Regions from separate parts of the Pseudochelatococcus sp. genome, predicted to be linked through region 2. Evidence: predicted binding sites of a transcription regulator. Region 2 holds the regulator's gene; the other holds the start of a gene.

Evidence for each region. The regulator PhoB, encoded in region 2, activates phosphate uptake and scavenging genes when phosphate is short. The targets are predictions, from matches to a motif close to TGTCATNNANCTGTCAT.
Region 1: ACOYJQ_RS06940 (CorA family divalent cation transporter) is a predicted target of PhoB. The motif match lies at 2,601-2,617, and genes of this name have one in related genera.

Annotation. Positions count from the first base shown of each region.
Region 1 covers NZ_JBMNUS010000003.1:116,484-121,057, reverse strand. Annotated here, with positions in the region: gene cysQ (3'(2'),5'-bisphosphate nucleotidase CysQ) at 1-582, shown strand, start outside; gene ACOYJQ_RS06955 (DUF1134 domain-containing protein) at 695-1,378, shown strand; gene ACOYJQ_RS06950 (hypothetical protein) at 1,407-1,994, shown strand; gene ACOYJQ_RS06945 (methylglyoxal synthase) at 2,037-2,456, opposite strand; gene ACOYJQ_RS06940 (CorA family divalent cation transporter) at 2,711-3,757, shown strand; gene cmk ((d)CMP kinase) at 3,814-4,437, opposite strand; gene aroA (3-phosphoshikimate 1-carboxyvinyltransferase) at 4,434-4,574, opposite strand, start outside.
Region 2 covers NZ_JBMNUS010000007.1:74,792-79,365, reverse strand. Annotated here, with positions in the region: gene pstA (phosphate ABC transporter permease PstA) at 1-725, shown strand, start outside; gene pstB (phosphate ABC transporter ATP-binding protein PstB) at 722-1,531, shown strand; gene phoU (phosphate signaling complex protein PhoU) at 1,597-2,307, shown strand; gene phoB (phosphate regulon transcriptional regulator PhoB) at 2,634-3,338, shown strand; gene ACOYJQ_RS11730 (GcrA family cell cycle regulator) at 3,449-4,051, opposite strand; gene ACOYJQ_RS11725 (aspartate aminotransferase family protein) at 4,572-4,574, shown strand, end outside.

The DNA of each region.
Region 1 (4,574 bases), on a different contig from region 2:
GCCGGCCGGGCCTTCTTTCTCGTCGATCCGCTCGACGGCACGCGCGACTTCACCACCGGCGGCCTCGAATACACGGTCAACATCGCGGCGATCGTCGACGGCGCACCTGTCGCGGGGGCGGTCTACGCGCCGGCCAGCGGCCTGCTGTGGATCGGCGGCGCCCATGCGGCCGCCACGAAGCGCGCGCCGCACGAGCCGCGCCCGGCGCGGGGCGACTGGCGCGCCATCCACACCCGCAAGGCGCCCGCCGGGGGGCTGACGGCGCTCGCGAGCCGGCGTCACGGAGACGGCCGCACCGAGGATTTTCTGGCGCGCCTGCCCGTGCGCGAACGCCGCTCCGCTTCCTCGTCGGTCAAGTTCTGCGTCGTCGCGCAGGGCGAGGCGGACGTCTATCCGCGTTTCGGCCCCACCATGGAATGGGATACGGCGGCGGGAGACGCCGTGCTGCGCGCGGCGGGCGGCATCGTCACCGATGCGGCCGGCAACCCCTTCGCCTACGGGTGCCGGCACGAGGGCCATGTTAACGGACCATTCATCGCATGGGGCGATTGTAGCTGCGTCGACATCTTCATCCGGCCGTGAAAGAAGCGCGACGGCGATCGCCTCGTGACAGCCACAGTCGACATGAATACTGCTCCGGCCGTCGCAGACCGGCGGCAGGGGCCGACCGGCGACGCCTCAGGAGGAACAGCGCATGGATACGTCATCGCGCGACACGAAGCGGCGGGGTTTCGCGCGGCCGGATGTCACACGGCGCACGATGCTCGCCCTTTCGGCGAGCGCCGGCCTCGCGGCGCTGCCGACCGGCCGCACGGCCCTCGCCCAGCAACCGCCGCCCGGCTTCCAGCCCGCGCCCGAGGGCGGCGAAACCTTCAACGTGGAGGAGATCGTCGATTCGGGGCATCGCTTCTTCGGCTCGGCCTCGCGCGGGCTGGCGCTCGCGGTGCAGGACGTCTTTCAGCGCTGGGGCAGGCCCAACGGCTACATTCTGGGGCAGGAAGCCGCCGGCGCCTTCTTCGGCGGGCTGCGCTACGGCGAGGGCAAGCTCTACACGCGCGGCATCAACACGGGCGGCGCGGGCGAGCGGAACGTTTTCTGGCAAGGCCCCTCGCTGGGGTTCGATTTCGGCGGCTCCGGCAACAGGACGATGATACTCGTCTATCACCTGCCGTCGATCGACCATATGTTTCAGCGTTTCGCCGGCCTGGACGGTTCGGCCTATCTGGTCGCCGGCTTCGCCGTTTCGGCGCTCGGCGGGCGGGGAGAAAACGGGCAGGACGTGCTGCTCGTGCCGATCCGCACCGGCGTGGGGTTGAAGCTCGGCATCAACATCGGCTACCTCAAGTTCACGCCGCAGGCCACCTGGAATCCGTTCTGACATGCAGTCCCGAGGATGACGTCCTGACGTGCTTGAAACCATCCTGATCTTCGCGGCCGGCTTCCTGACGGCCGCCGTGCTGGCGCTGATGATCCTGCCCGGCATCAACGCGCGGGCCGCTCGTCTCGCGCGGCGACGGCTGGAGGCACAGTTTCCCGTCTCCACCGACGAACTCACGGCGCAGATGGACTACATCCGCGCCGAAGGCGCGGTGGCGCTGCGCAAGGCCGAGCGCCTGCTCGAAAAGGAACGCGAGGCGCGCGCGCGGCACCGGACGGAAGCGGGCGCCATCGAGGCGACCCTGCGCCGGCAGACGCTTGCCGACGCCGCGACGCTGGAAACGCTTCGGCAGGACAACGAGACCCTGCGGCGCGAGGAAGAGCGGTTGACGGCGGAACTCGACGCCGTGACCGAAGACCGCGACGCCAGACGCATCGCTATCGTCGACCTCGAAACCCGGCTCGCCATCCTCGCCGCCAATCCCGTCACGCAGGAAAACGCGCTGCTGCGCCAGCGGATCGCGACGGTCGCGGATCAGATCATGGCGCTGACGAAGACGGAGGAAGCCGGGCCGGAGGCCGAGGCCGCCGCCGAGAAAGACGCGCTCCCCGCCTGAAAACCGAGAACAGGCCGCCCGCTCGCGCCCGTGCCTGCCGGCTCACGCCCGCCCGCCTGCCTCTGCCTCGACGGCGGACCCTTCCCCGCGCGCCAGCCCGGCCAGCACCATTTCGGCGCTGGCGCGGTTGAGAGCCATCGGCACGTCGTAAACGAGCGCCACGCGCATCAGCGCCTTCACATCGACATCGTGCGGCATGGGCGAGAGCGGATCGACGAAAAAGATCAGCGCGTCGATGCCGCTCTCGGCGATCAGCGCGCCGATCTGCTGATCGCCGCCATAGGGACCGCTCTTCAGCCGTCTGACGTCGAGTTCCGGGCAGCGCTCCATGATTCGCAGCCCGGTGGTGCCGGTCGCGAACAGCGTGCAATCGCCGAGAAAGGTCCGATGGCGCTCCGCGAAAGAGGCCATCTCGTCCTTCTTGGCATCGTGGGCGACAAGCGCCAACCTCACGGCAGTCATAGACCGGTTCCCATGCAGTCCGCCTTCTCCATCCGAACAACCTCGATAACCGCCTCGATTCACACTACAACAGGCGTTTGAAGGCAGCATAGCGCTTTTTCGGCGCAGGCGGCGAACCGTCGGCGCGACGATCGGCGCGGCAGCCGTCATTCGCGTGTCGGACATTGCGCGGACAAGAAGTTCCGGCGACCATTTGGAAGCCTTCGACGGGATCAGCCGGACTTCGCTCCGGCAGGCGACACAGAAGTTAGACCATGCAGCAACAACCTCTGGCGACCATTACCAACGACACGCGCGATACGATGTGGCTGTGCCGTTTCGACGTCGACGGACTCGCGCACTGGATCGGCGTGCGGGAGGAGCACCCGCCGGCCATCGACCTCGACACGTTTGTCAGCCCGGAAACGGAAGACGGCGCGCGGGGCTTCGTGTGGATTCACGTCGATCTCGTCGACACGCGCGCGCGCAACTGGATCGGCAGCCAGCCCTTCGTGCCGGAGGCGCTGCGCCAGCGCTTCATCACCAGCTCGGCCCGCCGCTCGGTGATCAGCCAGGAGGGCGTGCTCAGCTTCAGCCTGCCCGACAGCGCGCTGGACTTCGACACGCCCACCGACGAAGTGACCTTCCTGCATTGCCTGCTGGGCGAAAATTTCCTCATCACGGGCAGACGGCGAAAGATCGCCGCCATCGCCGCGATCATCGCCGCTACCGATCGCGGCGAGCGCTACATGGGGCCGTTCGCGCTTGTCGGCGCCATCGTCGGACAGATTGTGCAGCGGCTGGAGGACATCGGCGCGGAGGCGTCCGACGAGCTGGACGACATCGAGGACCATGTGCTCGGCGAACGGATGAAAAACGATACCGCGCAGTCGCTCGGCCCCCTGCGCCGCGGCGTCGCGCGCCTGCATCGCCATACGCTGATGCTGCGGCAAACGCTGTTCCACGTCGAGCGCGCGGAAGCGATCACGTCCTTCAAGCACCGGCGCAAGGCGCTTCAGACATATGTGGAGCGCCTTGAGGCGCTCGACCACGACACGATCGCCGAACAGGGGCGCGCCAAGATCCTTCAGGACGAGATATCCACCCGCATCGCCAACGAATCGAACCGCAGCCTGTACATCGTCACCATGATGACGACCTTCTTCATGCCGCCGGCGCTGATCGCCGGCATCTTCGGCATGAACGTCGCCAGCCTGCCGCTCGACGAAACCCCGGGCGGCTTCTGGTGGAGCATGCTGCTGCTGGGGGGCAGCATCGCCGCCACCTACTTCGTGCTGCGCCGCTTCGTGAAAAACCGTTAGAGCGGCGTGCATCCAAGCGGAATCGTCACGCCGCTCCGGATTTTACATTTTACCGCTTACCGCAGCTTGCCTTCGACGATCGCCAGCGCCGCCGCGACGACGCCGGCGACGTCGAGCCCGGACGTATCGAGCATCACGGCGTCGGCGGCCATCGTCAGAGGCGCTGCGGCGCGTTGCGCGTCGCGCGCGTCGCGCTGGCGGATTTCCGCCAGGATCGCGGCCTCGTCGACAGCCTCGCCCCGCGCCGCGAATTCCAGCGCGCGCCGGTGCGCCCGCACTTCCGGCGTGGCGGTGATGAACAGCTTGATGTCTGCGTCGGGGCAGATCACCGTGCCGATGTCGCGCCCGTCGAGCACCGCCCCGCCCGGTTGCCGGGCGAAGGCGCGCTGGAGCGCGAGCAGCGCTTCGCGCACCGGCGGATGCGCGGCGACGATGGAAGCCGCCTCGCCCATGTCCCGCCCGCGCAGCCGCTCGTCGTCGTCGGAGCCGGGCGTGAACGCCTGCGCGAATTCCGTTGCCGCCCCGGCGTCGTCGAGCGGCGCGCCCGCGTCCAGCATCCGCCGCGCCACGCCCCGATAGAGCATGCCCGTGTCGAGATACGGCAGGCCGTAGTGCGCCGCGAGGCGCTTCGCCAGCGTTCCCTTGCCCGAGGCGGCCGGGCCGTCGATGGCGACGATCACCGCCCCGCCCCGTCGAGGTCTTCGGCGATATCGCCGCCGAGTTCGCGCATCAGCGGCACGAAGGACGGGAAGCTCGTGGCGATCATCGCCCCGTCGTCGACGCGCATGCCCTCGCGCGCCGCAAGCCCCAGCACGAG
Region 2 (4,574 bases):
AAGGCTTCTCCGGCCTGTCCGCCGCCGTGTTCACGGAAATCACGCCGAGCATGGGCTCCGTCGGCGGCGGCCTGTTGAACGCCATCATCGGCTCCATCATGATGACCTTCGTCGCCGTGCTCATCGGCACGCCGCTCGGCGTGCTCGCCGGCACATACATGGCGGAATACGGCCGCTACGACAAGCTGACGAACGTCGTGCGCTTCATCAACGACATCCTGCTTTCCGCGCCGTCGATCGTCATCGGCCTGTTCATCTACGAGGTTCTGGTGGCGCCGTTCGGGGGCTTCTCGGGCTGGGCGGGCGCTGCGGCGCTGGCCGTGATCGTGATCCCCGTCGTGGTGCGCACGACCGAGGACATGCTGCTGCTCGTGCCCGGCCAGTTGCGCGAGGCCGCGACCGCGCTGGGGCTGCCGCGCTCGATCGTGATCCGTCAGGTCGCCTACAAGGCGGCGCTCGCGGGCATCGTCACCGGCGTCCTGCTGGCGGTGGCGCGGGTGAGCGGCGAAACCGCGCCGCTGCTGTTCACCGCGCTCAGCAACAACTTCCTGAGCTGGGACATGACGCAGCCGATCGCCAGCCTGCCGGTCGTGATCTACAACTTCACCAAGACGCCTGACGAGAACATGCAGCAGCTTGCATGGACGGGCGCCCTGCTTATCACCTTTACGGTTCTTGCGATGAGCATTTCGGCTCGCGCTCTCTCCACGAGGAAGAAGAAATGACCACCCAGAGCGCCACGCAACCGGTGCCGCCGGCGATCCCCGCCGGCCCCCTCACCGAAAAGGTTTCGGTTCGCAATCTGAAGTTCTACTACGGCAGCACGCTGGCGCTGAAGGGCATCAATCTGCCGCTGTACGACCGGATCGTCACCGCCTTCATCGGCCCCTCGGGTTGCGGCAAGTCGACGCTGCTGCGCGTCCTGAACCGCATGTACGATCTTTACCCCGGCCAGCGGGCCGAGGGCGAGGTGCTGGTGGACGGGCAGAACGTGCTCGTTCCCAACCAGGACCTGAACGCCCTGCGCGCCAAGGTCGGCATGGTGTTCCAGAAGCCGACGCCGTTTCCGATGTCGATCTACGACAACATCGCCTTCGGCGTCCGCCTCTACGAAAGCCTGAGCAAGGCGGAAATGGACGAGCGCGTCGAATCCTCCCTGCGCCGCGCCGCCATCTGGGACGAGGTCAAGGACAAGCTCAACGCTTCCGGCCAGAGCCTTTCGGGCGGCCAGCAGCAGCGCCTGTGCATCGCCCGCACCGTTGCCGTGAAGCCCGAGGTCATCCTGTTCGACGAGCCGTGCTCGGCGCTCGATCCGATCTCGACGTCCAAAGTCGAGGAGCTGATCGACGAGCTGAAGGAAGACTACACGATCGCCATCGTGACGCATAACATGCAGCAGGCGGCGCGCGTGTCGCAGTTCACGGCGTTCATGTATCTGGGCGAGCTGGTGGAATTCGCGGAAACGACGAAGATCTTCACCGCGCCGCAGGACAAGCGCACGCAGGACTACATCACGGGCCGCTTCGGCTGATCGGGCGTATGGACCGGGCGGTGCGCCGCATCGCCCGTGCCGCCTTCAGACAGGGATATTTGGTGATGGCCGAACATATTGTAACTTCCTTCGACGCCGATCTCGAACTCTTGCGCAGCAAGATCGCCGAGATGGGGGGCATTGCCGAGAAGCAACTGGATGATTCCACGCGCGCGCTGGTGCGCCGCGACGTCGCCCTCGCCCAACAGGTCATCGATGCCGACGTGCGTCTCGACAACCTGCAACGCGAGATCGAGGATCTTGCGGTGTCCACCATCGCCCGCCGCCAGCCGGTCGCGGTCGATCTGCGGGATATCGTCTCGGCCATCCGCGTGGCCGGAGATGTCGAGCGTATCGGCGATCTGGCGAAGAACACGGCGAAGCGCGTCCTGGCCATCAGCAGCGAGTTGCAGCCGGCCAAGATCGTCGTCGGCGTCCAGCACATGAGCGATCTCGTGCAGGCGCAGCTCAAGGACGTTCTCGACGCCTATGCCCAGCGCGACGAAAAGAAGGCGCTCGACGTCTGGAACGGCGACGACCGTATCGACGCGCTCTACAACTCGGTGTTCCGCGAGCTTCTCACCTATATGATGGAAGACACGCGCAACATCACGTTCTGCACGCATCTGTTGTTCCTTGCCAAGAACATCGAGCGCATCGGCGACCACACGACCAACATCGCCGAGACGATCTACTTCCTGACCACGGGCGAGACGCTTGCGGGTGAGCGCCCCAAGGGCGACACCACGAGCTTCGCCACGACCGCAACGCTCTGAAGGCGGCAGGTCCCGGAGTACCCCACGGCGCTCCGGGGCCGTGCGCCGTCAAGGCGGGCTCTGCTTGCGCAGCCTCGCGGGATGCGCCGTCCCGAGGGGTCAGGTGGAACGTACAGGGAAAGATGGACAGCTCGGGCGATGCACCGGTCATCCTCATATGCCGCAAGCGCACATGATCCTTTCGGAGAACGGTCCGAAGGGGTTGCTCGCGTTGCGCGGCGTCTCCGCGCGACAACCTCCGCCGAATTGCCGATGAGGACAGTGTAGCCTGAGCACGTGAAGATTCGATGTCTCGCAATGGTTGCGGGCGGTTCCACGAGGATATCATGGTAGGACCACGCATTCTCATCGTGGAGGACGAAGAGCCGCTGGCGCTGCTTCTTCGTTACAACCTCGAAGCCGAAGGCTACTTCGTCGACAGTGTCGGACGCGGCGACGAAGCGGAGATCCGGCTCCGGGAGCAGGTTCCCGACCTGGTTCTGCTGGACTGGATGTTGCCGGGCCTCTCCGGCATCGAGCTGTGCCGGCGCGTGCGTGCGCGCGGCGACACCGAACGCCTGCCGATCATCATGCTGACGGCGCGCGGCGAGGAGGGCGAACGGGTGAGGGGACTCGCCACGGGCGCCGACGATTACGTCGTCAAGCCTTTCTCCGTGCCGGAACTGCTGGCGCGCGTGCGCGCGCTGCTGCGGCGCACGAAGCCTGGTCATGTGGCGACACTGCTGCTGGCGGGCGACATCGAGCTCGACCGGGAAACCCGGCGCGTGCGCCGCAACGGCCGCGAGTTGCACCTGGGGCCGACCGAGTTCAAGCTGCTCGAGTTCCTGATGCAGAGCCCCGGCCGCGTCTTCACCCGCGAGCAATTGCTCGATGGCGTATGGGGCCACGATGTCTATATCGACGAGCGCACGGTGGATGTGCATGTCGGACGGTTGCGCAAGGCCATCAACCGCGCCCGCAGCCCCGATCCGATCCGCACCGTGCGCGGCGCGGGCTATGCTTTCGACGAGACATTCGCGCGCGCCGAGTAGAGCGCTTTGCGACCGTCCCGCCGGAAGGATTTTGCCCGGTGCGGGCTCATGCAAAAGCCGCCGGATCGTCCGGCGGCTTTCTTCTTTTGCCGTGATGGGGCGGCCCCGGCTCAGGCGCGCTTGCGGTCCCGGCGGCGATCGAGAACGGGCTGGTAGGCGATGCTGGCGTGATGCGCGCAATAGGGCATGCCGATCACCGCCCGCGCGCCGCAGAAGCGGAAATTCGGCGACGTGGGATCGCCCACCGGCCAGCGGCACATGTACTCGCGCAAATCCATGATGGTGACACGCTCGGAAATCGGCACAACGACATTCTCGCGCGTGACCGGCACGAGATCGGCGGCCGGGCTGCGGACGGGATCCTCATCCGGTTCCACGGCCAGCGGCGCGGCCGCGAGCGCGGCGTTGCCGAAGGTCGGCGCCATGGGCTGCGGCGCCGGGGCGGGAGGAACGATGGCCGCCGGCGGAACCTGGCGCGGGGCGGGCGCGAGCGGCTCGGCAGCCTGCGGCGGCTTGCGCGGCGCGCGGACGGTCTGCGCCGCCGGCGCCTTCGCGCGGCCCGACAGGCCAAGACGATGAACCTTGCCGATCACCGCATTGCGGCTGACGCCGCCGATTTCCGTCGCAATCTGGCTGGCGCTCAACCCGTCGCTCCAAAGCTTGCGCAGTTGCTCGACGCGCTCGTCAGTCCAGGTGTTGCCGGGATCGCTCATCATTCATGCTCCATCTCGCCACGCCCCGCGGGGAATCCCTCGATGCCCAAACGGAATCCCTCATTTCGCCGGCAAACGACTCATTGCCGGACGCAACGTTCACCTCATGGGAAACGCTGGAAGAGGCAGCCGGACGATATTCCGTGGCTCTCACGCGGGAAACTACAATATGCTGCGACTCTCCGGCAAGAGTCATGCGTCGATTGGCGCGCAATTTCCCACAGGAGAGATCGTAAACAAATCCTTGAACGCCGCGAAGAATGCTGTGAATGCGGGCGATATCAAGGCGATGGCGCGAAATTCGCAATTTTTCGCCGCGAGCGCCGACGGCGGGGCGCGGCGGAGTTTATACTTGAATGTCTGCGGCATCGATCATAAGATACTAGGGAGTTGCCGCCCTGTGGGGCGGCTTTTCCGTTTTCCGTCGCCGGGTGGCCGGCGCGGGCGGCGGGTTTTCCGGGGCGCGTGCGCCGTCTGGCGGCCTTTCGCGCGCGGCCTGCCTTCTCTGGAGTATGGTGCCTTG